Regions from separate parts of the Planococcus plakortidis genome, predicted to be linked through region 1. Evidence: riboswitches for the same ligand, from Rfam matches in the RefSeq annotation. Region 1 holds a riboswitch; each other region holds the start of a gene.
What was found. Region 1 has a riboswitch for cobalamin ahead of BBI15_RS12955 (ABC transporter substrate-binding protein). Riboswitches for the same ligand answer to the same signal wherever they lie in the genome.
Positions count from the first base shown of each region.

Region 2: it holds a riboswitch for cobalamin, as region 1 does, so the genes downstream of both, BBI15_RS04175 (hypothetical protein) here and BBI15_RS12955 (ABC transporter substrate-binding protein) in region 1, are expected to answer to the same signal.
Region 3: it holds a riboswitch for cobalamin, as region 1 does, so the genes downstream of both, BBI15_RS15565 (acyl-CoA thioesterase) here and BBI15_RS12955 (ABC transporter substrate-binding protein) in region 1, are expected to answer to the same signal.

Region 1 covers NZ_CP016539.2:2,578,510-2,588,968, forward strand. The annotation lists gene BBI15_RS12930 (bifunctional adenosylcobinamide kinase/adenosylcobinamide-phosphate guanylyltransferase) at 1-325, opposite strand, end outside; gene BBI15_RS12935 (pyridoxal phosphate-dependent aminotransferase) at 307-1,383, opposite strand; gene cbiB (adenosylcobinamide-phosphate synthase CbiB) at 1,370-2,323, opposite strand; gene BBI15_RS12945 (adenosylcobinamide amidohydrolase) at 2,320-3,780, opposite strand; gene BBI15_RS12950 (FecCD family ABC transporter permease) at 3,781-4,773, opposite strand; gene BBI15_RS12955 (ABC transporter substrate-binding protein) at 4,766-5,743, opposite strand; cobalamin riboswitch at 5,973-6,156, opposite strand; gene argS (arginine--tRNA ligase) at 6,201-7,862, opposite strand; gene BBI15_RS12965 (YwiB family protein) at 7,859-8,269, opposite strand; gene speB (agmatinase) at 8,607-9,479, opposite strand; gene speE (spermidine synthase) at 9,481-10,314, opposite strand.
Region 2 covers NZ_CP016539.2:809,528-819,986, reverse strand. The annotation lists gene BBI15_RS04195 (hypothetical protein) at 1-1,146, shown strand, start outside; gene dfrG (trimethoprim-resistant dihydrofolate reductase DfrG) at 1,218-1,715, opposite strand; gene BBI15_RS04185 (hypothetical protein) at 2,093-2,467, opposite strand; gene BBI15_RS04180 (hypothetical protein) at 2,678-3,427, opposite strand; cobalamin riboswitch at 3,873-4,052, shown strand; gene BBI15_RS04175 (hypothetical protein) at 4,220-4,762, shown strand; gene BBI15_RS04170 (ABC transporter substrate-binding protein) at 4,759-5,718, shown strand; gene BBI15_RS04165 (biotin/lipoyl-containing protein) at 5,886-6,335, opposite strand; gene BBI15_RS04160 (alpha-ketoacid dehydrogenase subunit beta) at 6,350-7,372, opposite strand; gene BBI15_RS04155 (thiamine pyrophosphate-dependent dehydrogenase E1 component subunit alpha) at 7,395-8,360, opposite strand; gene BBI15_RS04150 (DUF2975 domain-containing protein) at 8,712-9,191, shown strand; gene BBI15_RS04145 (helix-turn-helix domain-containing protein) at 9,201-9,410, shown strand; gene BBI15_RS04140 (hypothetical protein) at 9,491-9,916, shown strand; gene nhaC (Na+/H+ antiporter NhaC) at 9,989-10,459, opposite strand, start outside.
Region 3 covers NZ_CP016539.2:3,124,092-3,134,550, reverse strand. The annotation lists gene BBI15_RS15590 (methyltransferase family protein) at 1-349, shown strand, start outside; gene BBI15_RS15585 (organic hydroperoxide resistance protein) at 770-1,189, shown strand; gene BBI15_RS15580 (transcriptional regulator, SarA/Rot family) at 1,210-1,647, shown strand; gene BBI15_RS15575 (glutathione peroxidase) at 1,676-2,152, shown strand; gene BBI15_RS15570 (DUF3934 domain-containing protein) at 2,224-2,412, shown strand; cobalamin riboswitch at 3,013-3,190, shown strand; gene BBI15_RS15565 (acyl-CoA thioesterase) at 3,327-3,815, shown strand; gene BBI15_RS15560 (ribonucleoside-diphosphate reductase subunit alpha) at 3,818-5,995, shown strand; gene BBI15_RS15555 (ribonucleotide-diphosphate reductase subunit beta) at 6,002-7,048, shown strand; gene BBI15_RS15550 (flavodoxin domain-containing protein) at 7,035-7,514, shown strand; gene BBI15_RS16490 (hypothetical protein) at 7,589-7,762, shown strand; gene BBI15_RS15545 (DUF1259 domain-containing protein) at 8,006-8,404, shown strand; gene BBI15_RS15540 (hypothetical protein) at 8,527-8,733, shown strand; gene BBI15_RS15535 (anthranilate synthase component II) at 8,882-9,505, shown strand; gene pabB (aminodeoxychorismate synthase component I) at 9,483-10,459, shown strand, end outside.

The DNA.
Region 1 (10,459 bases):
CTGCGCATAAACTGCCATGCTCAAAACCTTCATATAATTCATTCGCAAGCCATGTCGTGACGCAATCCCACAGCACCGCGTCATTTTGCCGGATGAGCGGCAATGCTTCGGATAATTGCTGAGGCTGTTCGATCGTCCACCAGCCATCTTGTGCACGGTCCTTGCGATGGCGCGCGATACGGACGGCCATTTCCCTGTCATGGGCGACCCCGCTTGCAATATATACTCTCCGTTCTGAATGCGCCTCTCTTACAAGCATCTCAGCATATGCACTTTTGCCGCTGCGCACGCCTCCCGAGATGAATGTTAATTGTTTTCGAACCATCGATGCATCTCCTTTCTCAGCCGCTCCATTGCCGAAGCGCCCTTCATGCCGATGCGGAACCATTCGCCGTCCATCCCTTTAAATGAATGGGTATGGCGCAAGACGATCCCGGCTTCCAGCATCGCATGGAAAAAAGGCCCTGAACGCGACGGATCGGGCAATTGAAAACATAGGAAGTTAGCGACTGATGCCACGGATGGGCAGCCCATCGACTCCAGGTACGCTTCCATTTTTGCGCGTTCATCGGCCGCCGCAGCAATAATCTGCGCGCGGTACGCCTTTTCCGAAAAACAACGCGCCCCCGCCGCCGCTGCCAAACCATTGACATTCCAATGGGCTGCGGAGCCTGTCAATTGCTGGATGATACTGGACTCGGCAATGACGTAGCCGAGCCGAAGACCCGCAAGCGCATACATCTTCGTCATCGATCGAACGACGATGACATGCGGGTAGCGTGTCAACAGCGGAATGAACGAAGCGTGTTCACCGATAAAATCGATAAATGCTTCATCGATGACCAATTCACATTTTCCTGTGCACAATGCGGCTATTTCTTCGAGTTGTGCCAAGTCCATTAGACGACCCGTCGGATTATGCGGATTGCACAAATAAAATGCATCGCAATTTGCCACCTGTTCTTGCACGTCTACCAGTTGCAATTGCCAATCATTTTCGGGCGTTAAATCGATTTCCAATATATGAACTTTTTCAGATTCCAAAGTGCTCCGGTATTCAGAAAACGCCGGTTCCACCAGCATTACCCGTTTGCCTCGGTATCGCTTTGCAAGCCAGGTAAAGATTTCCGCAGCGCCATTTCCGGCAGCGACTTGTTCTTTTAAAACGCCGTGGTAGCCGGCCGCTGCCGAACGGAACGGTTCCGCTTGCGGGTCCGGGTACGAAGACAACAAATCGTAAAAATCTGCCCATTGCTCTTTTAAAAAAGCAGGCGGTCCGAACGGATGGACGTTTTCGCTGAAATCGATCACATCTTCAGGTTGCTTCACGCCAGCCTGTTCATACAGGCGGTGAGGATTGGCTCCGTGTTCAGGCAAATTCAAGCAGGATTCCCCCTATTGCAATCAGTGCGAAAAAACTGATCGCGGCAATATCCATCTGGCTGATGGCGCTTTTGATGTGTTTTGCTTCAAGTTTGACTAGCGGTTCGCCCATTTTGGCGCGGATCGACCGGACACCGCCATAGGAGTTGAAACCCCCAAGTTCGATGCCAAGCTGCACGGCCGTTGCCGCTTCCAGCCAGCCGCTGTTCGGGCTTGGATGCTTCCGGGCATCGCGCAACCAAATGGAAAGGCGGTTTTTCAGCGGCATGCCGCTGTCATTTCGGGTGAATAGCACAATCAATAATCCGGTCACCCGGCTCGGTACGTAATTCAACACATCGTCGAATTTGGCAGAGGCAAAACCGAAATCTCGGAATTCCTCGTTCCTATAGCCGACCATCGAATCGCATGTATTGACCGCTTTGTAGATCCACAATCCCGGCGCGCCGAACAATAGCGCCCAAAACATCGGAGCGGTAATGCCATCGCTTGTATTTTCGGAAACCGTTTCGACGACACCGCGAGTAATTTCGCTTTCTCCCAAAGATTCCGTGTCTCGCCCGACAATCCATGACAGCTTGTTCCGGGCGAGGGCTAAATCACCTTGGACAAGCGGTGCATAGACATCTTCCGCTGCCTGCTTCAAGCTTTTCTGGGACAAGCCGGCAGCGATTAACAGCGCTTCGGCCAAAATTCCGATCACTGGATGGAGCGAATAGGCAGCCATGACGGCGAAGATTGTCGTTGAAGCGACAATCACTAGCACGATGGCAAGCATGATGAAGCCATTGCGAAACGCATGCTGCGGCACATTCAGGCGGCTTTTCAGCCTATTGATCAATGAACCGATCCAGCGAACGGGATGCGGCCATGTCGGCGGATCCCCGATCAGCCGGTCGAGCAATAGGCCGATGCCAATTGCCAGCACATAGTGGATCATGCTTTCTTCGCCTCGCGATACAGATGGATCGCTTCGACTGTACATTCGAAGACACCCGCGCCGATCAGCTTCCCGACTTCGGTGATCGGGCCAGCATACGGCAACGCTTCCCCCTGCTGCGTCGCGGCGACCAGGCAGCTATCGGTTGAGGTGCCCGTCGCGATCGTCCCGGTCAAGGGATCGATGACTTCTTCATGCTGCAAAGCTTTCGTTTTGGCTTCAGTCGCAGTGATCATCGCTTGAATGAACGCTTCATCCGACAGAATGCCGTTCACCATGATCCACGTATTGATCGTGCCGACGCGCTGCTCACGCGCCACGGCCTGCGATACATCAACGCCGTTGCCGACACCGGCCGTCACCGCCACGACGATGCTGCCGAAATCAGCTTTGTATTCACGGACAATGGCATGCTCAGTACGCACAGCTGTCATCATCGCCACCGTATCCGTCGCTTTCAACCCGCTGTCTTCGATATAAGCGACCATTTCCACGTAACTATTGTCGATATTATAGGTGGCGTCGACGCGGCGGTTGAGGAAATTGCGGAACCAGCCCGAGCCTGCATTGACAACTGCAGAGGAAACCGTCTTCAGCGGAAGCTCGCTCTGATAAGCGACGAATTCCGGCGTGATGAGAAAATCGCCGGCTCTCACTTTCTGACCTGGTGTTTTTCTCCGTACGTTTGGCAAAAGAGTGATCTGCGGCTTCGGCAGCTCTGGATGGGGATGGTTGCTGACACGCGTCCGATAGACAGACTCGACGTCATGTGTCCGGACGACTTCGTGAGGCTCCCCTTTCCGGACGATGCTTCCTTCGTCCATCAATAAAAGTTCGTCGCAATACATCGATGCCAAGTTGATATCATGAAAAATCGAGACAACTGTCAATTCTTTTTCGATGGCCTGCCTTTTGATCGTATCCAATAATTCTTTTTGATGGTTGATGTCAAGGTGGTTGGTCGGCTCATCAAGAAGCAGGACCTCAGCGTTTTGCGCCAATGCCTGCGCCACGAAGACGCGCTGCTGCTCGCCGCCAGACATCTCCTCAAGCAAGGTCGATTCGTAGTGGCTGATGTTCATCAGCTGCATCGCTTCCTGGACGGCCGCTTCATCTTCCGCGGACCATGAGGAAAACCATCCGCTTTGGTGAGGGTACCTGCCGAGAGAAACCGTTTCGCGGACAGTATGTGAAAAAGCATGCGCATGAAGCTGCGGCAAGACCGCCATCTTGCGGGCCAATTCCTTGGCCGGGAAATCGTCGAGCGCCCTGCCGCCTATCCGGACCACGCCGGCTGTCGACCCCAAGACGCCGCTGATCAATTTCATCAACGTGGATTTCCCGCTGCCGTTCGGCCCGAGTATGCCGAGCATGCGGCCTTTTCCGACACCGAATGAAATGCGGTCGACGATTTTTTTATCGCCGTAGCCGCCTGATAGATTTTCGATTTGCAACATTTAAAGCCCTCCTCTGCGCTGGCGGAAAAAGATGAATGCAAAGACCGGCGCCCCGATGAATGCGGTGATGACCCCGATCGGCAATTCGGTCGGCGAGATAATCGTCCGCGCCACCAGGTCGCAAATAATCAATAGCGCGGCTCCATTGATGAACGATAAGGGCAGCACATGCCGGTGGTCAGAACCCCAGACGAGACGTGTCATGTGCGGGACGACCAAGCCGACAAAGCCGATCGTCCCGGATACTGCGACGGCAGTTCCGGTCAGGACCGAGCCGCCGATCAAAATCGCCATCTTGCTCCTCTTGACGTCCACGCCCAGATGCTGTGCGCGCTCTTCCCCGAACAGCATGGCATTTAATTCCCTGCGGTAGAGCCATAAGACGAATGAACCGGCCAATACGAACGGCAAAGCCATCTGTACATAAGGCCAGCCTCGCATCGACACGCTGCCGAGTAGCCAACCGATGATCTGCCGGAGCTCTTCGCCGGTCAATGCGATCATCAAGGACATGATCGACCCGAGGAATGAACTGAAGATGATACCGGTTAAAATGACCGTCTCCATCTTCATCGACCGGTCAACAAGCCGCGCAAAGCCCATGACGGCGAGCATCGTGATCAATGCGCCGATCATGCTGATGACCGGCAAGGTGAACAGGCCGAGAAACGGAATGGAGATGCCGAAAAAAAGCGTCATCACGGCACCGACAGCGGCACCGGACGACACTCCCAAAGTATAAGGATCAGCGAGCGGATTTTTCAGCAAGCCCTGAAAAGCTGCGCCCGCAATCGCAAGTGCCGCACCGACCAGTCCCGCAAGCACTACGCGTGGCATGCGGATATTCCATAAAATGTTCGCTGCGGCTTCGTCTGAAGAAGGATTCCAGATGACCGCCGGTGAAATCGGCACCGTCCCGACCGTCACGCCAAGTACCATCGCCCCGGCCAATAAAATCAGGGAGACCAGATAGGCGAGTGCAGATTTACTCACTGAAGGTCTCCGGATAAATCAACTCTGCCATCGTCATCAAGCCTTCCGTCAAACGCGGGCCTGGGCGCGTGACGGTATCCGGATTCAATTCATGGACGGCATCTTCCTGCACGGCCGTCACATCTGCATAGCCGCTGCGCTCTTTGATCAGTTCAGCAGCATTTTCGATATAGCCGCCTTCTGTGGTGATGATGATTTCAGGGTTGGCCGCAACGACCGCTTCCGGATCCATGCTGATCCACCCTTCCTCGCCTCCTGCTACATTTTCCGCTTGGATCATTGTCAGCATTTCATGGATGAACGTACCCGTTCCGGCTGTATAAAGTTCCGGTTCGCTGCCGATCTCCACAAAGACCGATTTGGATTCATCGACACCAGCCGCCAGTTCTTCCACTTCCGCGACTTGCGCTTCCATTTCTTCAATCAACCCGTCTGCCGCTTCCACTGCGCCTGACACTTGGCCGATGACCGAAATCGTTTCATATACTTCATCAAATGTTTCTGCGTTTTCCACGACAAAGACATTCAATCCGGCATCACGCAACTGCTGATATCCTTCAGTTCCCATGCCGAGCCCTGATTCATGGGCCAAAACGACATCCGGCTGCAGGCTGATGATTTTCTCCACATTGAATTCCTGGCCACCGATCTTTTCAAGATCCGCTACTTCTTCCGGGTAATTGTCGAAATCCGAAACGCCGACCATTTTGTCTCCCAAACCGAGTTCGTAGGCGATTTCCGTATTAGAAGGAATCATCGAAACGAATGATTCCGGTTCTTCTTCGATGACCACTTCATCGCCCATTGCATCGACTAAGGTGACCGGAAATTCCGCTTCCGCTACTTCCGACGGCGGTTCAGCCGGTGTTTCTACATCTTGCTCTTCGACAGGCGCCGCACCGTCGCCGCATCCAGCCAGTACAATGGCAGCTATTCCTGCAGCTGTCCCGAATTTCCATCTGTTTTTCATGTCTTTTCCTCCTGATGTTTTGTATTATCCCTACTAAGCGCTCGCTCGGGGTCATAAGCCGACTGCCCTATGCGGCTGAAAAGCGCCGCTTCGGCCATCCGTCTTACGCCTGTCGAGGCATAACAGCCGCTTCCACATTTCATAAAAAAAGTCCCCTGCAGTGAAACTGCGGGGGACTTACAGGACGGTTCGCAAAACAAGCGCGTCCAGCCTGTCCTCGCAAGCTTTCGATTCGGTGTTCATGAAGGCAGGTCTCCTGGCTTGTGATCGTCGCTCGCTGCGCCTTCCCGGGATTTCCCAGTGGCTTGTCGCAGTTCGCTCTCACATACAGTGGCGGGACCGCGCCGGAATCGCACCGGCTTCCCTTTTAACTCATGTTCTTAGACATAAGCACCTTCATGATTGCTATTCAATTGATTTGATGACTCCATTATACACCGAAAGCGCTAATTGTCTTCTACATTTTTTCAGGAGCTTGGACGCCGACGGTCTTCAGGGCGTTTGCGAGTGTTGTCTTAACCCCTTCGATCAAGGCAAGGCGTGCACGCGTCAAGTCTTCGTTGCTGGCATCGAGCACTTTATTGGCATTATAGAAGCTGTGGAAGCTCGAAGCCAATTCGTGGATATATGTCGTGACACGGTGAGGCGCGCGAAGTTTCGCGGCGTCTGCGATGACTTGCGGGAAATCGCCGATCTTCTTCAGAACTTCGATTTCTTTTTCGTGTGCCAACAGTTCCAGATGCTCAGTTGAAGCGGTGAAGTCCTGTTCAGCAGCCTGGCGCAAAATCGAGCAGATGCGCGCATGCGCGTACTGGGAATAATAAACCGGGTTCTCGTTGGACTGGGATACGGCCAAATCCAAGTCGAAGTCCATATGCGAATCGCCAGAGCGCATCGCAAAGAAGTAACGGACCGCATCAAGGCCGACCAATTCGACCAATTCGCGCATCGTGACGGCTTTGCCGGTACGTTTGCTCATCTTCATCTTTTCGCCGTCTTTATACAATTGCACCATTTGGATGATGCTCACTTCGAGCGTATCGCGGTCATAGCCAAGCGCTTCGATCGCCGCTTTCATGCGCGGGATATACCCATGATGGTCAGCTCCCCAAATATTGATGAGCTTGTCGAAGCCGCGCTGGATTTTGTCTTCATGGTAAGCGATATCCGGCGTCAAATATGTGTACGTGCCGTCGTTCTTGATGAGCACGCGGTCTTTGTCATCGCCGAATGTCGTCGAGCGGAACCAAGTCGCACCGTCTTCTTCGTAAATATGGCCATTGTCGCGCAGTTTTTTCAGGGCCGCATCAATCTTGCCGTTTTCATAAAGGGAGGTTTCCGAATACCACACATCAAAATGGACACGAAAATCAGCCAAGTCTTTCTGCAGTTTCGCGAGTTCCACTTTCAAGCCGTGCTCACGGAAGGCTTTGTAACGTTCCTGTTCTGTCATATGGAGGAATTTATCGCCATGCTCTTCAACAAGCGCCGCTGCGATATCGATGATGTCCTGTCCGCGGTAGCCATCTTCTGGCATGCTTTCGCCTTTCCCAAGCGCTTCGAAATAACGCCCTTCGATCGACAAGGCCAGGTTATTGATCTGGTTCCCTGCATCGTTGATGTAATATTCACGGGATACATCATAGCCTGCAAGGTCCAGGATATTGCACAGGGAGTCCCCGACAGAAGAGCCGCGGGCGTGTCCCAAATGAAGATCGCCTGTCGGATTCGCCGAGACGAATTCCACTTGGATGCGCTCGCTGTTGCCTGAGTTCGAACGGCCGTATTCTGCGCCCTGCTCAAGGACCGTCTTGATGACATCGTTCAAATAATCTTTCTTGATGATGATATTAATGAAACCAGGGCCTGCGATATCGACTTTCTCGATATTCGCCGACTGAGTATCCAGGTTTTCTACGATAGCTTCGGCGATCGCGCGCGGCGGCTTTTTCGCGAGTTTCGTCAATTGCATCGCCACGTTCGTCGCATAATCGCCGTTTGCTTTATCTCTCGGCGACTCCAATTGGACCTGGACCGGTTCTTCTGTAAGCCCCGCTTTTTGGACCGCTTCGGCGATCGCCTGTTTAATGTTTTGCTGTACTTGTTCTACTGCGTTCATCTGGTTCCCTCCGTAAACTGTATTTCCATCTCGTATTCGCCGGCAAAGTCGTTTCCTAACGCTAAATCGTAGCGCACCTTGAAACGGCTTTCCGTCATGATGAGTTCGTGCGCTTTGGTCGTGAGCATGAACGATTCTTCCCCGTGGCGCAAATTGCCGGTCTGTTCCTTATCCAATAGGAATGGCAGGCGCATCTGCAAGCCTCCGCTGCGCATCACGACAGCATCTGTTTCACCGAGTTTGACCGTTGTCCGGATATCGAGATCGTCCTGCCGCTCATCGTATTGTAGATAGCGGCGACCGTTTTTTTCGGTCAGAACGCCTTCTGAACGCAGTTCCATCACTTGATCTTCGGCACCCGGCTGGCGGATGACCGTCGTCAATTTGATTTTCACCGATTTCTTCATATGCATCCGCCTTTCCGATAAATAATAACCTTTTCATTATAGCCCGATTGCCGCCGGTTTTTCAATCTAATCCGAGCTAGCCTTCACTGCTTCTATAAATAAAAAAGTGTCTTGTATTGCCATAACTTAATTTTCGGCAAAACAAAGCCGGCCTATGATTTAATAGGCCGGCTTTGTTTTAGGTTTTGAAAGTAGCTATGCGCTTGCGCTTTTCTTCTTGTCTAGCTCCAGCGCCTAGCTCCTCGGGTCATAAGCCATTCTGGCTGTGCGGCTGAAAAGCGCCGCTTCGCCAGACCGTCTTATGCCTGTCGGAGCTGGACAGGCGCTTCCGCTTTTCTTATTTAACCCACCCAAGGATCATTTCGCGGATGAGTTTGCTTGCGGTGTTCGCTGTTTGATCGGAATGATCGTAAACTGGCGCGAGTTCAACGAGGTCGAAGCCGACGACGTTGACGCCCGATGCTGCGATGGCATGGATCGAAGCAAGCAGTTCGCGCGATGTGATGCCGCCTGCGTCGACTGTTCCTGTCCCCGGTGCATGTGCCGGGTCGAGCACGTCCATATCAATTGTGATATAGACCGGACGGCCGTCGAGTGTCGGCAGAACTTGTTTCAACGGCTCGAGCACTTCGAATTTGTACAAATGCATGCCTTGCTCTTTCGCCCATTCGAATTCTTCTTTCATTCCTGAACGGATGCCGAACGAGTATACGTTTTTCGGGCCGATGTGATCGGCAATTTTACGGATCGGCGTTGAATGCGAATATTCTTCGCCTTCGTAGTTTTCACGGAGATCGGTATGGGCATCGAAATGGATGATGGCAAGATCGTCGTATTTGCTCGCGACCGCCTTCATGACCGGCAGCGACACCAAATGCTCGCCGCCCATGCCCATTGGGATTTTCCCGTCAGCCAACAACGTGTGCACATAAGTCTCGATCTCGAGAAGAGATTTTTCCGGATTGCCGAATGGCAGTGGGATATCTCCCGCATCGAAAAATTTCACATCTTCAAGCTCGCGGTCCAGGTACGGGCTGTATTCTTCCAGCCCAATCGAGACTTCGCGGATTTTATTCGGGCCAAAACGCGATCCCGGGCGGTAGCTGACGGTCCAGTCCATCGGCATGCCGTAAAGGACTGCTTTCGACTCTTCGTAATTCGGATGGCTTTTGATGAATACTTTTCCTGAATAAGTTTCGTCAAAGCGCATCTTATTCACCCGTCAAATCTTTCACGAATTTCGGCAAAACGAATGCCGCGTTGTGCAGTTCCGGCGTGTAATATTTTGTTTCGATATCGTGGAATCGCTCAGCCGGCACTTCCAGCGGGTTGTATTTTTTCGAACCGATCGTGAACGACCACAAACCGCTTGGGTACGTCGGGATGTTCGCGAGGTATAATTTCGTGATTGGGAAAATCTCTCTGACATCGCTTTGCACTTGCTTGATCAAATCCGGCGTGAACCACGGGTTGTCCGATTGTGCCACAAAGATGCCGTCTTCTTTCAAGGCTTTCGAGATGCCAGCGTAGAAGCCTTTCGAGAACAAATTCACTGCCGGCCCGACCGGTTCAGTGGAATCGACCATGATGACGTCGAATTCGTTTTCCGATTCCGCGATGTGCATGAAGCCGTCGCCGACGATCACTTCAACGCGCGCATCTTCCAAACCGGATGCGATCGATGGCAAGAATTTTTTCGAGTACTCGATGACTTTGCCGTCGATATCGACAAGCGTCGCTTTTTTGACAGAAGGGTGTTTCAGGATTTCACGGATGACGCCTCCGTCTCCTCCGCCGACAACCAATACGTTCTCCGGGTTTGGGTGCGTGAACAAAGGCACGTGCGCCACCATTTCGTGGTAGACGAATTCGTCTTTTTCAGAAGTCATGACCATGCCATCCAAGAACAGCATATTGCCCCATTCGGCTGTTTCAGCCATTTCTAAATATTGGAAATCTGTTTGTTCTGTATGAAGCGTTTTATTGATTTTCATTGTAATCCCGAAGTTTTCGGTTTGTTTTTCGGTATACCAGAATCCTGCCATGTATAATCAAACTCCTTTATTGATCAGATTGAAATCACTTTACAAAGTATAAGTGTTTTCCGCAAAAGTGCAATACAATTTTCCGCCACTTTTCTTTACCCGATTCGGCGTGGACTATGCATATTGAATAGATGCGCCTACTTTT
Region 2 (10,459 bases), 1.5 Mb from region 1:
AAATTTAACGAGATGTGGCTTAATACGGACAAGATGCACTACTACCTAAATAACGTCCGTAAGAAAGGACAAGGTTCAAAGAAATATACGGGGTTTGAAGACCTTAATATGCAAACGTATATAGTTGTATCTGCTGAGGTCTTATCAAGATATGTGTTCCGTTCTGATGTTGCCTATGATTGGAATATTTCAATGGATGAATTAAATGAAGATACAAGAAAATTCAAAGAAGACCATCTCAATACTTTTAGTCGTAAAAATGATAGGTTAGATTGGTCTTATTATCCACAAGAACCATCCGCTAACGATAGCGAAAATAGGAATGCTTATCTTCACGAATTAGGGAAAATTACTAATAGGAGTAGATTTGTCGATGGTTTAAATGTTGATGCTCCTTATACTACAACTGCTCACTATTGGTTAATTAAACAAATGGTTAATGCCGACGAATGGCGAATGATTAGTGATGATGACTTCTCTATTAGAAACGCCTTTTATAGAGTATTCACGAAAGAATTAAGGTTGAGCGATGCACATCATTTTATTTGCCAAGTTAACAAGACGAAAAGCAGAAAACAATGCTTAAAAGAATTCGGACAAGCAAAAGCAGAACTGCTCGATTGGGGAGATATCAGAGGATTCAAAACAAAGTTTCTACGGACTTTGGCATCTCATTATCTAACTGAATTACTAACAAGTCATCAATTCCACGAAGAGGCTATTAGTAAAGATGGAGAAAGATATCGCAAATATGCCGATAACCCTATCAAACATCCATTAGCCACTAAGGATAAAGGATTTTATTCAGTTGATTGTAGAACGGATTTATCTGCTCTGGAACCAAACGAAATCGCAAAGATGCTATTAAATGTTAATGACCATTCGACCAATAGCTTTATTCAACAGATAAGACGTTATATATCATCTCTTGAAAGACCATTAACAACAGCTCGTGGTGATAAGAAGAGCTATATTTACGCTAACTTCAATCCGAAGTATGCTCAATTTGCGATTACAATTCTAAGAACTTACTACAACTTTTGTCGCCCTTTTAAATCAGCGGATAAAAAGGTTTTGACACCTGCTCAAAGATTAGGGATTACAGATAAACAATTTGATTGGAAAGATATAATTTATTTCAAATGACAAAAAGAGCTTGGAGTAATCCCAAGCTCTTGTGCTTTATCTTTACTGTTCTTCTTCAATTAACGCACCCGTTAACTCAATAAGTTTTTTCTTTCATATACATGAAAATAGTAGTTATACGGATTTTTATCATTCTTTATCCCTTTTTGGGCAAATACCTCATTCCATTCCTCATAATTCACTTCTGGAAAAAAAGTATCTCCTTCGAATTCATGATGTATTTTTGTGATGTACATTTTCTCAACATAAGGGAAAAACAAATTATAAATCTGTTCTCCTCCGAAAATAAAAATTTCTTCTTCGTTTTTACATAACTCAAAAACATCTTCTATTGAATGAACAATTTCACAACCATTAAAGGTAAACCCCTTATCTCTCGTCAGAATAATATTTCTTCTGTCAGGTAAGGCTCTTCCGATTGATTCAAGGTTCTTCCTACCTAATATTATCGGATGTCCCTTTGTAGTATTTTTAACATATTCCCAGTCCTTGGGAATCCTCCAAGGAATGTCATTCTCTTTGCCAATCACTCTATTCTTATCCATCGCAGCAATCAAAGAAACTTTCATTTATAACACAGCCTTTTTAACTAATTTACCATCTAATTTCTTATTTCTATCAAAAAACCTTTTCTCATTATCCTGCCCGTTAGTTGAATAAGCAATTTTTTCTATAAGTTATATTATCATAATACCACAAAATCACAAATTTTCATTCAATTATCATTTTCAATTGCATTTTATAAATCATTTTGTATGTAATTTGGTATGTAAGTTAAAATGAAAAAAGTAGTCCATTTTGAAGTACATTTTGTCATTTTGTACTCCAAAACTGAACTACTTACTCTTCTAGAGCATCCTCTTTATATTTTAAGATTGATTTTCTTCGGAAGTGAATGTAACTTAATTCACATTAAGTTACATTCAGTTGTAATAGAACCAAGTTTTTATGGACCCGTAATTACAGCCATCGGAGTTGATTTGCCGTTTATGAGTACGTCGATCATTTCCGTCTCCTTGTCAATCTTCAACTTGAATACATGCTGTTTAATATTGTCACCATCTTTTGGTACAGCTTTTAGTTTTATGTTTAACTTGTCTCCTTGTTTTTCAAGAGAAGCAGTTACCTCATCCTTTGATTCATAAATAAGATAAGCCATTTCTCCATTCTTATTTATCGATTGAAGAGGAACAGCCGGATCTAATAGTTCTTGCACATTTTCTGGTGCCTTGTTTAGTTTTTCGATACTAGGTGTAGACTCAATTAAATTACACGCTGACAGCAAAGTAAAAATGAGTACAATTACCAGTGTTTTTTTCACTATTCTTTTCCTCCTCTAACTTGGAACTTTTTTCCTTTAATTTTTTTACCTTATTTCAAGAAAAGTCAGTATATTAAAACACGAATGTAACTTAACTGCACCTAAGTTACATTCAATTTCCCTAAATTAATGCTTTTTATTTGTTGCAAATCCTAAATATATCGGACTACCGATGACTTAAGGTATGTAAACTGCGATGCTATATTACAACTATCGTTGTTCATTTACAAGTTGTTTTAAGTATCCATCTGGCAGCTGAACTGTTTCTCTTAGGTGTCTTGTATAGTAATTGTCGTCTGTTGTTTGAATTTCGAGCAGAAGTCCGTCCGTTTCCCCCATCTGATAGGGTCCATGAAAATGAATATCCAGCGTGTCTCCCTTTTCCATTGCAAGTGGCAGTTTCACTTCTCTACCGTCACGCGACCAGGAGACAGTGGCAGATGAACTGTAATGGCCAATTGTAGAAATAGCCATTGGTTCTGGCGCCGTAAATATATAATGCAATTGATCCTGTTCTAATTTCCCTTCTGCTGCTTCCTCTTCCAGTAACAGAATGCCATCAGCTTCTATAGGGGAATAATCTTCAAAAGAAACATTCGCCAAAAAAGTGCGACTCGAATTTTCAGGCATGAGATAAGCCAGTTCCTCATCGCTCAACTCAATTGTCGCTTCACGCAACTGATATCCATTTTGCGCAATCAGGTCCCTGATAATTTGCATATTTTCTTCTTCTGTTTCACCATTGGTCTGAGATGGAGGATAAAAGCCTTTTCCGTTCACAGTGACCTCCATTAAATGGGCATCATCTTGTTTTGTAGTAATATAGGAAACACTCATTGTATTAGTAGACTCTATGACTTGCGCAGATACAACAATTGGTTTTTCGATGCTTGCTTTCGGCCAAAGCCAATAAACCAGAATAGAACTCAGTACAAGTAAAATCCCAACCCACTTTTTCATTTCATCGCCCACTTCTTTTTCAATTTTTAATCGAACGTCGCTTCTTTCTCATAATAAAAATGAATCGAAAAATTATTTCCTCTTCTTTTCACATTAACATTATTTGGTTATTTAGAATAGTTTAAAATTATCTTTGTATCTAATCAACGACGAGAAAAGCGTTCGTAAAAGTACACTTTTCCGAACGCTCTCAAAACAGCTTAATAAAGCGCAAAAAATGTTCGTAAACATACCAAAACACTTTACGAACGTTCGCTGGTTCTCGATGACTTTTACGAACGTTTTTCAACTCCTAGTGAAATACTGATTATGATCCATTCGCCTATGTACGGAGCCATGCCCAAAGCGGCCTCCACGACAGTTTCTCCATTATTATTCAAGTTTTAAACATTTTCATTCCCCTCTCCTAAACTCATGCCAAAAATGCTACACTGAAACTAAGTAAATAATCATGCAGGGAAAAGGTGCTGATTCGTCAGCTTAACAGGGAATCCGGTGAAAATCCGGAGCTGTTTCCGCAACTGTAAGTGCGTATGAAATAAGAGATGCCACTGGGGAGACCCGGGAAGGCCTTAGAGTAAAGCGATGCACAAGCCAGGAGACCTACCTTTTTCTGAACGTATTTTTGCTCTTCGGAAGATAAGAGGATCTACGGCAACTTTTTCCTATGGACAGCCTTGTGCTGGATATTCGCAATCGTGCCACTCTCTTCGTTGAGAGTGGCTTTTTTTGTCTCTTTTTGAAAGCGATACGTCTGCTGATATTTACGCATTCTATGCAGGAGGTGAAAAGATGAAAAAAGACATGCGCTATCTGTGCTACCCATTCATGAGGGAAAGCGCTTCAACGGTCGATTTCGAGATCCGCACCGATTCCTTGACGACGCGGATCGGTGAAGCCATCGCGGTCAACGATATCCCGCAAATCATCAATGATCTGCGTTACTTGCAGCCGATGGTTTACCACTTGAACGGTTCGGTGCGCGGGAAACTGGCGATTTCTGAACAAGATCTTGCCGAGCTCAGTGACTTGTATGACCGCTACGTGGCGGAAGTGAAGGAAGAAATCGACCAGTTCGTCTTGCCGCAAGGAACGCACGGTGCGTGCATTCTCCACGTCTGCCGCAGCGAAGCGAAAAAATCCGTGCGTGCCCTGCACCATGTGACGCTTGAACGCGAAGTGCCGGAGCATTTGATGGACTACGCCAACCTGCTCGCCAATGTCTTTTTTGTCATGGCCGTCTATGCCAATAAGCAGCACGGCGTCAATGAAATCCCGTTCGTCAGCAAATCCTATCCAACAAAACACATGAAGAAAAAGGAGACTCACTCGTGAAAATCAAATCATTTCTCTTACTCAGCATTCCACTCGCTTTAACACTCGGCGCTTGCCAAGATGATGCTGCCGAAGCGCCCGCAACGGAAGAAACAACCGAACAAACCTCACCTGAAACGGCAAGCGACGCACCGTACACCGTCACCGATGACCGCGGCGAAGAACTCGAATTTGAACAAGCGCCTGAAACGATCGTCTCGCTCATCCCAAGCAATACCGAGATCGTCTTCGCCTTGGGTGCCGGAGACCAATTGGTCGGCGTAACCGACTATGACAACTACCCGGAAGCGGCGCAGGACATCGAGCGCGTCAGTGATTCGGTTGAATTCAATGCCGAGAAAATCATCCAGCTCGACCCGGATGTCGTTTTGGCTTATTCAACCGGCGAGGCACCGGCTGCCCTAGCGCAACTGGAAGATGCCGATATTCCGGTATTCGTTATCGAATCGGCCACTTCATTCGACGAAGTCTACGGCGATATCGAACAAATCGCCGCTGTTCTTGCCAAGGAAGACAAAGGCGCTGAAGTGATCGAAGGCATCCAAACGCAAATCGAAGATGTCCAGGAGCGCCTCGCCGCGGTCGAAGAACCAAAAGAAGTGTATGTGGAAATCAGCCCGTCCCCTGAAATCTACACAACCGGCAAATCGACATTCATGCAGGAGATTTTGGATCACGCAAACGTGACGAACGCCTTTGAAGACTTGGAAGGCTGGCCGAATATTTCCGAAGAAGAAGTCATCACCCGCGATCCGGAAGTCATCTTGACGACCGTTTCTTATGTCGAAGATGCCGTCGGTGATATCGAAGCGCGCGACAGCTGGTCGGATGTGGACGCCATCGAAAACGAGGAAGTGCATTTCATCGATTCCGACATTACTTCCCGCCCTGGGCCGCGCATCGGTGAAGCCGTGCAGTTAGTTGCGGAAACCGTTTATCCTGAATTGATGGACTAAGTCTATTCATCCAATGAGAGCAAGCACTTTTCAAGCTGCACCAGTATTTATCCATTGCCGAGTAATAAGGGGCAAATGTTGTCATTATTGCATTCTAAGGAAGATGAATAATTTATTCATCAACAAAAAAGGCGCAACCGCTCAAACCGGTTGCGCCTTTTCTTTATTCATAATCCCGCTTCATCACGGATGTCCTGTTCGGTAATTGCCCCGCCCTTTCCAGAGCCTTTGACGTCTTCAAGTTTAACGCCCAGTTCTTTCGCCAGATGACGAAGTCTCGGCGATACACGGGTAAAGCTCGCTGTCTCTTGTGACGCTTTGTTTTCCTCCGCCTGTTCGAGGTGGACTTTTTCAGAAGCCCCCGTGCTCTCGGCAGCTTGTCCTTTCGGATCGATGACTGCAAGCAACGTGCCGGCTTTAGCGGAATCTCCGCGCTTCACATGGATTTTCTTCACCGTTCCACTCGTTTCCGCACGAATTTCCGACACCGCTTTTTCCGTTTGCACTTCACACAGCACGGCGCCTTCTTTGACGTAATCGCCCTCATCCACGAACCACAGGACAATCAAGCTCTCATCGGTATCTTCAGATAGCTTCGGCAAAGTCACATCATGCATCCAATCGCCTCCTCTTACGCTTCATCCATCATCTGTTTGACTGTCTCGACAATTTTAGTCGGGCCTGGCAAGACAAAATCTTCGAGTACATGGCTGTACGGAATCGGCACATCCGGAATTGCCAAGCGCTTGATTGGCGCTTCGAGTTCATAGAGCGCTTCTTCCGAGACGATGGCCGCAATTTCTGCGGTCATGCCGTACGAGCGGTAATCTTCATCAACGACGACCAGTCGATGCGTTTTCTTCACTGAGTTGATGATGGTGTCTTTATCGATCGGCGCCAAGGAACGCAGGTCGATGACTTCCGCTTCGATGCCGTCTTGTGCGAGACGTTCTGCCGCTTCCATCGCGAAATGCGTCATCATCTGGATACCGACGATCGTCACGTCTTTCCCTTCCCGCATGACATTCGCTTTGTCGAGCGGCACGGTATACGATTCTTCCGGCACATGGCCGACTGCATAATCGAGCTGGTCCATCCACCCTAGGCCCTGAAGCGATTTATGGAACATAAAAACAACCGGATTGTCATCACGGATCGCAGATGTCATCATGCCTTTTAAATCATACGGCGTGCTTGGTGCGACCACTTTCATTCCGGGCATATGGGCAAACGTTGCATATAGAGTCTGGGAATGCTGCGCGGCGTCGCTATAACCGCCGCCGACCGAAGTCATGAGCACCATCGGCAAGCGTACATTGCCGCCGGACATATACGGAATCTTCGCCATATGGTTGTAGATCTGATCCATACAGACGCCGAAGAAATCGACGAACATCAATTCTGCAATCGGCCGCATGCCTTCTGCCGCTGCACCGATCGCCGCACCGATAAACGCCGTCTCGGAAATTGGCGTATCGAGCACACGCTCCGGACCGAATTTCTCCATCAAGCCTTGCGTGGAACCGAAAATGCCGCCGTATTTTCCGATATCTTCACCGAGCACAAATACGTTTTTGTCGTTCTCCATCTCCTGGGCAATCGCTTCCGCCATCGCTTTATTGCCCGTCAGCATTCTTTTTTTCGCTGTCTCCATTTCGGAATCTCTCCTTTTCGGATTAAGATGTAAAGACGTCATCCAATGCGGCTTCAGGTTTCGGATAATCGCTGTCGCGTGCAAATTGGTACGCGTCATCGACTTCTTTTTTGGCGCGTGTTTCGATTTCTTCCAGTTCCGGTTCATTCACATGTTCCGCATCCAAGAGCTGCTGGCGCAGTTTCATGATCGGGTCGCGCGCCCGCAGTCCCGGCACTTCTTCCTTGTCCCGGTATAACTCGGGATCGCCCTGAAAATGGCCGAGGAAACGGAAAGTTTCGATTTCGATGATTGTCGGGCCCTGTCCGTTGCGTGCCCGGTTGACCGCTTCTTCAGACGCTTTATACATTGCGACAGGGTCATTGTCTTTTACGTAAGCACCCGCCACGCCATATGCCGACGCGCGCAGGTCGTTCGATTCAACCGAAGTCGATGATTTCTTCGGAACCGAAATGCCATATGAATTGTCTTCGACGACGACAATCAGTGGCAAGTTCCACAAGGCCGCGAGGTTCAGCGATTCATGGAACGCTCCAGCATTCGCTGCGCCTTCACCGATGAATGCGACGGCGACCCAGTCTTTTCCCTTCATTTTATTGGCCATAGCCGCACCGACCGCATGCGGAATGCCGGCTGCCACGATGCCGCCGCATGAGAATTTCACTTCCGGATCGAACAAATGCATATGCCCGCCTTTGCCTTTTCCGAGACCTGATTCTTTTCCGAAAATCTCCGCCGTCATTTTCTTCAAGTCGACACCTTTGGCGATGGCGTGATGATGCGGACGGTGCGGCGCGGTTACCGTATCGTCTTTCGTCAAATGCACCATCATGCCGGCGGCGGCTGGTTCCTGCCCGGTTGCGAGATGCATCTCACCGGGTACGGGGCCTTCACCGATATTGAACACCGGTGACTTGCCTTCCGTATACGCGTCCACCATCTGGTCTTCGTAATAGCGGATCTTGACCATCTGCTCGTACATCCACATCAGCTTGTCGACAGATACAGAAGGCTGTTTTTCTTCGAACTTAGTCACTGCGACTCCTCCTTTTTTACTCCTTGAATTCGGATGGCGTGCGACAAATTCCATAGAGCTAAACAGTTTCAGTGTACTCTTTTTCAATAAATATTTCAATATTCTGATAATAAAAGACTAGGGAATTTGCAATTAAGATGATTTTCTTTAATCAACAAGCATAACTTGTTAGAAACTGATTAGAAATACCTCTGTTCAGCCTTTCCTTTCAAAATTTTAATATCGCTAAACGACAATTTTTTATTGATAATCAATAAATAAGTCACTATACTTTAAATATTAACAAGCAAAGAGGTGTGTTTTATGAAACGGGAGACTTTGTTTTTGAAAGTGGTGCTGTTTCTCATGGCGCTGCCGGTCATCGCGTTGTGCATCTTCGTGGTGCTGCCGCTTTCGAGCATTATCCAGGACGGACCGGATCAGCTGGCGTTTTTGCAATATGTGTTTGTCGCCTTGCTTTATGCAACGGCGGTTGCGTATTTCGTCGCGCTGTACCAGACTTATAAATTATTGAGCTTTATCGATGACAATATCGCCTTCTCTGTGCGCTCAGTGACGGCGATCAAAAACATCAAACGGTGTGCGCTGGTGATTACCGGCATTTACGTTCTCGCGATGCCGTTGTTTTACATCATCGCAGAAATTGATGATGCCCCGGGACTTATTCTCATGGGCGCAGCAATCGGCTTCGGTGCACTTGTCATCGCCGTTTTCGCAGCAGTTTTGCAGAAGCTGCTGACACACGCCATCGACATCAAATCAGAAAACGATCTTACGGTCTGAGGTGATACCATGCCAATCATCATAAATCTCGACGTCATGCTTGCTAAGCGCAAAATGAGCATGACCGAGCTATCCGAAAAAGTCGGCGTCACCATGCCCAATTTGTCCATCTTGAAAAACGGCAAAGCGAAAGCGATCCGTTTCTCGACGCTTGAAGCCATCTGCAAAGTGCTCGACTGCCAGCCAGGCGATGTAATGGAATACCAGGAGGAAGAATAGTCCTGACTTCCTTCGCTTTTTAGTAACAGTAAATTTCAGAGCAACTTGTTCATTCTTCGAAACCAAAGGAGGAAAAGATCTTGCTGACAAAACTGGTCGCTGCATTTAATCTAGCAATGTCGTTAGGCGCGTTTTTTATGGGGATTTCCATGCTGCCGTTCATGGGGATGTTCGTGGAGTTCCCGCCCGAGTGGGTCGGCGTCATGCCTTTTACTAGTTGGCCTGCTTTAGCTATTTATGGAATGGTTGTCTTCGGAATCGGAAACGCTGTGGCAGCAGTTTGCGGATTCACTAAGAAAACGCGGACATGTTTTGTCGCTACTATTAGTTTAGGAATCCTGTTATCGCTGAGCGCGGCGTTGCCGATTGTATTGCTGGGCGACTGGTATTTGCCGCTCGTGTTCTTTTTCATCCTCAGTTTCATCCAAATAGCACTCGGCTTGTACGGCGTTTTCAGCAAGCACAAAACCGATTCCCAGGCTAGCAAGGGAATCCTTAACCAGTAGAAATATAGAAAAAGGGCTGTCGCTAAGATCATGAAGATGACTTGGCGACAGCCCTTTTGGCTTGCTTAGCATTCACTTTACTGGAGATTTTTTAATATACGTCAAGGTTTTCCCGCTCACCCCAAGCAACACCGTCAAAAGAGGCGACAGCAAGCAGAAGAACGCAAACGGCAAATATTCCAATGTCGAAACATCCAACACCGAGGCGATGAAAATCCCGCAGACGCTCCACGGCACGAGCGGATTGACGACTGTCCCAGCATCTTCCATGACGCGGCTCAAGTTCTTTCCGGCCAGTCCGACTTTTCCGTAAGATTCACTGAACGCTTGTCCCGTCAGCAAGATCGATAAGTATTGTTCCCCGACGAGGATGTTCGTGCCGATCGCCGTCAAGGCGGATGCGACGATGACAGAAGACACTTTCTTCAGCAGGCTTTCGATTTTCGCCAGCAAACTTTGGATGATGCCGAGTTTGAATAATAATCCGCCCATGCTGAGCGCGAGTAGCACCAGAGCGATGGTGAAGAACATGCTTTCCATGCC
Region 3 (10,459 bases), 550 kb from region 1:
GATCGGGCTCGTGTTGCTTATCGTAGGCGTCTTTTTGCGATTTTGGGGAATCATTCATTTGAAATCACAATTTACGCGTCACGTGACGGTGCGTGAAGGCGATAGTATCGTCAGCAGCGGCCCTTACCGCAAGCTGCGCCACCCGCTCTATACCGGCTTGTTTTTGATCGGCATCGGCATGGCGCTGTTCTTCACGAGCCTCATTGCGGCGATTGCCGGCGGCTTGTTGCTCGCGTTTGCGCTAAATAAACGCATGCAGCACGAAGAAGCCTTGCTCATCGAGAAGTTCGGACCCGAATACAAGGAATGGATGAAGCACCGCGCCCGCTTGATTCCTTATATTTATTGAAGCTCAGCTATCGTGAATAAAGAAGTGGAAATCCCGGATCTTGCATCCGGGATTTTTCAGTTTGTGGAGAAAGGTAAGAAATCGTATTTTCCGAAGCTTATCGCTCGCTTTCCGTGGGCTCGCGCCCAAGCCTCCTCAGTCGCTTTGCGCCTTGCGGGGTCTCGGTCGTCTCGCTGATCCACTGGAGTCGAGCGAACGCTTCTCCAAATACTTAGATAGACCATTGATTTTTGAATGTAGAAAAGATGACTCTCTTTTTAATTCATAGCGAATCATAGACTGCTTTAACACACTTGGAAATCCCGGATCTTGCATCTGGGATTTTTCTTGTAGACAAAAACTAAAGCGTTTCATTTTACATCGTGTACGATTTAAATTAATATAGATCGTGTAAGATATAATTCTTGGAGGGATATAAAAATGAAACCAATATTTGAAACGACGATGATCAACAGCGGCGGACGCGAAGGCACGGTTTATTCACCGGATAATATTTTCAACCTCGATGTGGCAAAACCGGTCGCGCTCGGCGGGCAGCCGAACACAGCGACGAACCCTGAACAATTGTTTGCGGCAGGCTACAGCTCGTGCTTCAACAGTGCGTTGGACTTCGTGTTGGAACGTGATAAAGTGAAAGTAACGAACAGCGAAGTCACAGCGACGGTTTCCTTGCTGGGCGATAAAACGGACGGTGGCGTGAAACTTGCAGTGCGCCTCGAAGTGGATATCGACGGATTGGAAGATGGCAAAAAACAGGAATATGTCGATAAAGCCCACGCATATTGCCCATATTCCAAAGCGATCAAAGATTCCGTGGATGTGGAGATTGTCGTTCGATAAGCAGAAAAACAGGTGATGACATGGATAAACCGACCAAACTGGAACAGCAATTATGCTTTGAAGTGTATAAAGCTTCGAGCAATTTCTCGAAACTTTACGCAAAGACATTGGAACCATTCGGCCTGACCTTTACGCAGTATTTGGTATTGCTCGTGTTATGGGAAGAAGACGGCTTGACGATGAAAGAAATCGGCGGGCAACTCGGGCTCGGCACCGGCACGCTCAACCCGATCATCAACCGGATGATTCAAAATGGCCGCATCGTGAAAGAACAATCGGCTGAAGACCGCCGCGCTTTCCGGATTTCTTTAACGGAAAAGTCGCGTGCGGATGAAAAGCCGATTGAGCAGGCCATTCACGACAAGATCACCAGCTGCAATTACCTCGATGTCAATGCCATCGAACTAATGAATAACCTGAAAGCCTTAAATGCATTTTTCGGCGAGATGGATCTGTGAAAATTCATGGAAACAGGAGTGATGAATGATGGGAATCTACGAGATTAAGGTCACCGATGCCAGCGGGGAAGAGTACAAGCTCGAACGCTACAAAGGCCAACCGATGGTCATCATCAACACGGCGACCAAATGCGGCCTGCGCGGCCAGTTTGACGGCCTCGAAAAGATTTACCAGCGCTACAAAGATGAGGGCCTAGTCGTACTGGGCTTTCCGTCCGATCAGTTCGGCCAGGAAGTCGGGGAAGCGGCAGATGCCGAATCGTCGTGCCGCATGACTTACGGCGTCACGTTCCCGATGCACGACATCATCAAAGTGAACGGCAAAGACGCACATCCCTTGTTCGATCATTTGACGTCGAACACGAAAGGCTTCCTGTCGAGCGGTATCAAATGGAATTTCACGAAGTTCCTAGTCGACCGAGATGGCAAAGTCGTGGCAAGGTTCGCACCGAAAGATACACCCGATTCGATGCACAAAGACATCCAGAAAGTGCTCGAGGCCTAAACACCTTTGTTCACGAAAGCGGCGGGATGTGGTAAGCTGAACGTCACGATGAGTGAACGGGAGTGAACGAAATGGGTAAAGCGAAAGCAAAAGCAAAAAGCGGCGTAGGTCAAGGCACCGGCAAAAAAGGCTGGAACCGTTGGGAAAAAGGCAAAAACAAAGCCAAAAGTTTTAAGCCGTATACAAGCAAAGACAATAAAGAAGCCACGAACCAAAAAGGAAAGCAGCCAGAAGCTGAATCTGAATGGGTCGATGGATAACAAGAGCCGCGCAGTAAGTTGCGCGGCCTTTTTATTTCCCGGGAAATAGAAATGGCAGTGGAAAGCGGTGGGGATTTTGCTATGGGCTGTGCTAAAGCGAGGTATTGAAAACCAACGTGAAGCACAAACGAGCTCCCGAACTAAATACTATCTACCTTACCGATGCACGCCTTAGGAAGCGATTCCCCCACTAGCCGGCAACTCCTTAGAGAAGCAGATCTAATTGAACACACACGAATCTATGAAATGTATTAGCCAGCCAGCGACAAGGGTGAGCCGACGCAATAAGACAAGCGCCCTTCTTGGCTTATTGCTAAAGGCCAACCCAAAGCAGGCTGGCGACTACAAAGATGATGCATAACTAGAGCACAGGAACGATTTCACAAGCAAGTTCTCGCTGTCTTCGCTGAAACAGAAAATTTGAAAACCTTGTATCAAAAAATAACTACAAATTGAAAGTTTTATACGAAAAACAAGCCAGCGACTAGACCCTTTTTCACTTTCTACAGGAAGTACGAGAAAATCCTTGCGGCGAAATTCGAACTGGTCTATAGTGAAACTACAAGATTTGGTGATGATGTAAAAATTCAACACCATATATAGTGATACCGCAATAAGGGTGCCCAATATGGGCTGAAAAGGGAATCCGGTGAAATACCGGAGCTGTTCCCGCAACTGTAAGCGCAGACGAACCATGAAATCCACTGTCCAATGGACGGGAAGGGCATGGGGAGAGTGACGCGCGAGCCAGGAGACCTGCCTTTGTTGTCGTTTTGCACTTCTCCGGGAATTGGGAAGGATGACAAAGGTTTGGTTCGTGTGGCCCAAATGTGCCCACTTAGTTAACTTGCGTTCATGCTCCCATTCTCTCTGGAGAATGGGGGCTTTTGTGTTGTTAGAAGGAGGAAATTAATATGCACAGAGAACAACTTCCGGCCGGCGTATCCAGGACGATCCAGTCCCGGCTTGTCTTGCCGCCGGACACCAACCATATGGGCACGATTTTCGGGGGCACCGTCCTCGCGTATATCGACGAGATCGCCGCCATCTCGGCAATGAAGCATAGCCGGCGCGCAGTCGTGACCGCATCGATCGACAACGTCAATTTCCTGTCCTCGGCAAAAGTCGGCGATATCTTGATCTTGGAAGGCGTTGTCATTTCGACGGGCCGGACATCGATGGAAGTATACGTCAAAGCAGAATGCCAGCACATCGAAAGCGGCACGCGCAGCTTAACGACCACTTCGATCTTGACGATGGTCGCAGTGGATGCAGAAGGGCGCCCAACGCCAGTCGCGAGCGTGGTGCCGGAAACGGAAAATGAAAAACGATTATTTGACAACGCACAGGAACGAAAAGAACGCCGAATGATCGCAAACGAATACGCAAAGGAGCTGTGTTAAAAATGACTTTAGGAGCAGTAGAACGCGATAGAAAAATTCAGGATGCACTCGACCGGGTTTCGATGGACGAACCGCATTGGACGTTCGAAGCGGCAGGATTATATTTGGAGAAATTATATGAGCAAGCGGCACTAACGCGAGGCTACAGCGCAGCGAATAAATACGATGATTTCTACGGATTGATTTATGGGCTTAGCCGCCTTGGGATTTATTCAAAAGATTTGCTGGAAGCTTACTCCGAGGGCGAAATCCGCTTACTGGGACAAGAAATTTCACCGGAGCGCGATGAATTGTTCAATTACATAGGATTGTTCTTGCTGGCGGACCGTTATTTGGCAAAAGACTATGACGGCCGTGTGTGGGAATTGCCGCAGGAGCGCTTTCTCGTCATCGCGATGACTTTGATGCAAAAAGAACCGAAAGTGCGCCGCCTCGAACTCGTCAAGGAAGCGTATTGGGCGATGAGCAATCTGTATATGACGGTGGCGACGCCAACTTTATCGAATGCCGGAAAAAGTTTTGGCCAAATGTCTTCGTGTTTTATCGACACCGTAGCGGATTCGCTTGATGGCATTTACCAGAACAACTGGGATGTCGCACGCCTGAGCAAAGACGGCGGCGGCCTCGGTGTTTACTACGGAAAAGTGCGCGCACTCGGCTCGGACATCCGCAAATTCAAAGGCAATTCATCCGGCGTCATCCCGTGGATCCGCCTGCTCAACGACACAGCGGTCAGCGTCGACCAACTTGGCCAGCGTCAAGGCGCAGTGGCGGTCTATTTGGATGTCTTCCATAAAGACATCATGAATGGCTTCCTGGATTTGAAAACGAATAATGGCGATGAGCGCCGCAAAGCACACGATATTTTCACCGGGGTCTCGATTCCGGATTTGTTTATGCAAAAATTGCAGGAAACCGATGAAAACGGCCGCAGCGTCGGCGAATGGCATACGTTCTGCCCGCATGAAGTGAAACAAGTAATGGGTTGGAAAGACGAGCAGGGCAATTTGCTCGGGCTCGAAGACTTCTACGACGAAACCGACCGTAAATACTTCACGGAAAAATACGAAGAAGCGGTCAACCATCCTTTATTGGCCAGAAAATCGTTCCGTGCGATGGATATCATGGCGCGCATCATGGTGTCGCAGCTCGAGACTGGCACACCGTACATGTTCTACCGTGACGAAGTGAACCGCCAAAACCCGAACAAGCACTTGCGCGGCATCGGCAAAACATCCATCTATTGCAGCAATCTATGCAGTGAAATCGCACAGAACATGTCGCCGACTGAAATCATTAAAGAATACAAAGATGAAGAAGGGAATCTCGTCACTGTGAAAAAACCGGGCGATTTCGTCGTCTGCAATTTATCATCCATCAACTTGCCAAGAGCGGTGCAAGCGGACGTTTTGTCCCGCCTCATCCCGATTCAATTGCGCATGCTCGATAACGTCATCGACTTGAACACCATATCGGTCGGCCAGGCGGAAGTGACGAACCTAAAATATCGCGCCGTTGGATTAGGGACATTCGGATGGCACCACTTGCTCGCGCTTCGCGGCATCCACTGGGAAACGCAAGAAGCAGTCGATTATGCCGATACCTTGTATGAAGAAATCGCTTGGCACGCCATACGCGCATCAGCGGGACTGGCAGAAGAAAAAGGCGCCTTCAGTGAATTCACAGGTTCTGAATGGCACACGGGCGAGTATTTCGAACGCCGCAGCTATACGGGCGAACGCTGGGACGCCTTGCGCCGCAAAGTATCTGCATCCGGTGTCCGCAATGGCTGGATGATGGCGGTCGCGCCAAACTCGTCGACCGCGAAAATCGGCGGCTCGACAGACGGCATCGATCCTTTGTATGCCGTCGAATACGCAGAAGAGAAAAAGAATTTCCGCTTTAATGTGACGGCACCGGACCTTAACCACCACACATATGATTATTACCGCCGCGCGCGCCACGTGCTGGACCAAAAATGGAGCATCCGCCAAAATGCCGCAAGACAGCGCCATATCGACCAGTCGATCAGCTTTAATTTATACGTGCCGCATACGATCCGCGCCAAGGAATTGCTCGAATTGCACCTCGAAGCGTGGAAGTGCGGCTTGAAGACAAGCTATTATGTGCGCAGCACGTCGCAGGAAGAAATCGAAGCATGCGAGGCATGCGAAAGCTAAGGAAGGATGATGAGTATGGAAACGTTAACGAAACAAGTCTTGATGGACCCGGATGCACCGAACCGCTCGACCGCCATTGTCGGCGGAGCGAGCTCAGGTCTGCTCAATTGGAACGACATCGCCCATCCGCATATGTATGAACTGTACCAAGCGCTGCTCGCGAACTTCTGGAAAGCGCAGGAAATCAATATGCAGGATGATATTAAAAATTGGGATTCGCTATCGGATACCGAGAAAGATGTCTTTTTGCGCATTAACACGCAACTCGCGTCTCTCGACAGCCTGCAGACACCAACGATGACCCAAGTCATGGACTATGTCAGCGATTCAAGTTTCAAGTCGATTTTTGCCGTCATCGCCCAGCAGGAAGCGGTCCATACCGAGTCTTATTCCTACGTGCTCAGCTCGCTCGTGCCGCTCGATGAACAGAACCGGCGCTTTGATGAAGCAAAGAACGATCCGCTCGTCAGAAAGCGCAACGCACGCATTTTACAAGCATACGAAGCATTTCGTACCGAGCCGAATTTGGAAAACCTGCTGAAGCTTGCGGTCAACTCGATCAATTTGGAAGGCATTTATTTCTATGCGGGCTTTGCTTTTTTCTACCACCTCGCGCGCCAGCAGAAAATGCTCAAGACCAGTACGATGATCAGCTATATCCAGCGCGACGAAATGCAGCACGCTTATTTCGTGTCCCAGTTTATCCGCATCTTGATCGCAGAAAACCCGGAGCTTGCGACAGATAGCATGAACAACTGGATCCGCGAGGAAGTGGCGCACGCCGTCGAACTCGAAAAAGAATGGGCCCAGCATATCCTTGGGGAGATCGATGGCCTGGACCTTGATGAATTCAATGAATACGTCGAGTATTTGGCCAACAAGCGGCTGCGCCAAATCGGCCTTGGCAACCTCTATGAAACGCGGGACAACCCGATGCCGTGGATCCGCGTCTTCGGTGACGATATGATGAACAGCACGAAGTCGGATTTCTTCGAACAGAAATCGCGCGCCTATACGAAAGTATCGGAGTCGAACGGCTTTGACGAATTATAAACCGAGCGTTGCAATTGTCTATGCTTCTGCGACGGGGCACACTGAAACCCTTGCGCATATGGTGGCGGACGCTTTCGTGCGGCAAGGGGCTGAACCGGATGCTTTTCGTGTAAAGGAATTCGATCTCACCAAACTATGCCGTTACGATATAGTTTTGGTCGGCACTTATACGTGGATGAACGGTGACATTCCAAAGCAGCTTCACGGCTTATTTGAAGCGATGGAACAGCAAGACAAGACGCTTGTTACAGGTGTATTCGGGACAGGCGACCGCTGTTTTGCAACCTATTGCGGGGCGGTGGATCTGTTCCGGGACATGCTCCATGCGAAAACCATTTTAGCCGCGACGCTCAAAGTCGAACAGATGCCGTCCGCGGATGACCGCAAGCGCTGCGGCGCATTTGCGGAAAGTGTGCTGATGAAATACAGCCATCGCAAAGGCATGTTGTCAGCCGCCAACTCCTGAATCCTCCCCCTAGTTTCTCCTTCAGGCAAGCGGGTATAGAGCAAATAAGGAATTGAAACAGAGGAGGAAGGGCGATGGCACAACAGAAATGGCTGAAAGTCGGCGCGGCGGCAATGCTGTCTGCAGGAATGCTCGCTGCATGCGGCGGCGGGGAAGACGAGCCGGAAATGGAACAGGAAACGGATGTCATGCCGGGCGAGAACCATGGTGATTCGGACGACAACGATGATGAGGAAGAAGAGGATTAATTTTGTATAAGCAAACATAGGCCTATGGTTTCCCTTTTTGCACGGTTTATCTTATACTATTCACGGATGGAAAACTATAGTATTTCCGTTCAGGCACCACTTTTCACCGCTTAATGATACCCGACTTCAATTTGGTAAAATGGAACAGACAATAGCGCTGGAACCAACGCCGAAAAAAGCCCTTGCCTGGGTTTTTTCGGCGTTTTCTGTTCCGCGCAACTTGCTTTAAGAAAGGGGAACGATATGAAAATCGAACACACTATCATGGACCTGGCACAGCAGGTCGGGAACTTGCTTGAGGCGGAAACTGATACGACAGATATGGAATGCCTGATCAAAAAAAACCGGACCGTAACCATTCAATTGCATGATAAAAGTTTTGATTGCACATTGGAACATGACATATCGTTTCGAAACCTGAAATCCGATGGCTCTGCCATGAACGAAGCAGACATATACTTGCTCCCTGAAGAAGTGCCGTTATTTACGCAAGCATTGCAACAATACCCGATCGCCTTGCCGACGGAATTTGAGCAAAGTATCGACTCGAACCCGAATATTGTGTGTCTGCGGCTTACTGCAGAAGAGCCGCCGGAGAATTTTGCCGCACGGCTTGCAGCTGCATTGCGCCAGATCGATTAAATATACAAAACCCGGATTACCTGGTAATCCGGGTTTTTAATATGCATCCTTTATTTGGAAAACGAAAGGCAGCATGATAGAGTGGGCATAATGGAATTTCAAATCCATCTGGAGGGTTGGGCATGCGTAAACATATAATATATTTCGTAGGATTCCTGGCGCTTGCAGCAGTCAATAGCTGGATAGACCACGCGCAAGAGGGTGTATGGAATTTCCAGGAAAATATTTTCAAAGCCTTGTTCATCGCGCTATTCATACGCGGCGGGTTTTGGTTTGAGAAGAGAGTGTACAGGAAAGAAGCACAGGAAAAAGGCGAAACCGGGAATTAACAGGATCCGGCCGTGAAGTCCATCAGGCCAATATTCAATTTAGGCGCTTTCCAATCATAAGACATGCCATTAGATAATCGATGCTTAATCCTCATCCTCCCTTTATAATGAATTTACGCAACATTTCACTTGAAGAGGAGTTTTTCCCGTGATTGCCATCATCGATCAATATGATTCATTTACATATAATCTTGTCCACTACTTCGAACGGCTTGGTGCACGTGTGGAGGTCTTCCAGAATGACCGGGCCGTGCTCCAAGACATCGAAGTCTTATCGCCGGAATTGATCGTGCTATCGCCAGGGCCTGGCAAGCCCTTGCAGCCAGGAGTGGGAATCGAAGCGCTCGAAGGGCTCAGCGGGAACGTGCCGATACTCGGCGTATGCCTTGGTCATCAAAGCATTGTGGAATTCTATGGCGGTAAAGTCCGTAAAGGGGCAAAACCGGTCCACGGGAAAGTGTCGGAAGTGGCACACAGGGGGCAAGGGGTTTTTGCAGGGCTGGGTTCACCGACGCCGGTCGTACGCTATCATTCGCTTGTGGCAGACAGCGAGACGCTGCCCGCCATTCTCGAAGTGACTGCATTAGCGGAAGATGGCAGCATCATGGGCGTGCGCCATAAAGAGTTGCCCATCGAAGGCATCCAATTCCATCCTGAATCGATTTTGACGAAGGATGGCTTTCAGATGCTCGCGACCGCCTACCAGAACGCCCAATTATGGAATCGTGAAAAGAAAGGAGGCGCACACGATGGCCCCTTATCTGCAGTTTGATTTTGCGAAAGCCGACGGAACGCCGGAAACGGTCGCTTTTTCCGAGCCGCAAGCGGTTCTTGAAGCGAAGTCGCTGAAGGACGTAGCGGGCGTTTTTGAACAAGTCGACCGTTACACGTCGCAAGGCTATTACGCCGCGGGTTACGTATCCTACGAAGCAGCGCCTGCTTTCCATCCGGAAATGGCTGTACGTGCCGGTGCTGAAATGCCGCTTGTCTGGTTCGGTATCTTTAGCGAAACACAAGCGCCAAAACCAGTAAGCGATGCTGAGTATGAAGTATCGGCATGGACGCTTGAAGGCTCCGTTGCTGAGTACAAAAACGGCATCCGGAAAATCCGCCAGGCCATCGAAGAAGGCGATACCTATCAAGTGAATTACACGGAACGCCTCACTGCGGGGTTCAAAGGGGATGCGAAAGCATTTTATCGGCAGCTCGCACGCAACCAGCAAGCGGATTACAGTGCGTACTTAGACATCGGCCGCCATCAGATCTTGTCGGCATCGCCGGAACTGTTCTTCCGCATCGACGGCTCGCGTATCCGCACGAAGCCGATGAAAGGCACCGCACCACGCGGCAGGACGAGCTGGGAAGATGAGGCCATTTTGGATGTGCTGCTCGAATCGGAAAAAGAACGCGCCGAGAACTTGATGATCGTCGATCTATTGCGAAACGATATGAGCCGACTCGCCAAGCGGGGGACGGTTCGAGTGCCGAAGCTGTTTGAAGCGGAAAAATACCCGACCGTCCATCAGCTCACGTCGACGGTGGAAGCCGAACTGCCGGAAGGGCTTCGCGTATTCGACTGGTTCCAGGCATTGTTTCCTTGCGGTTCGATCACCGGCGCGCCGAAAGTCAGCACGATGCGCTATATCGCCGAACTCGAACAGACGCCTCGGGAAGTCTATTGCGGCGCAATCGGCTATATCACGCCTGAGAAAAACGCCATCTTCAA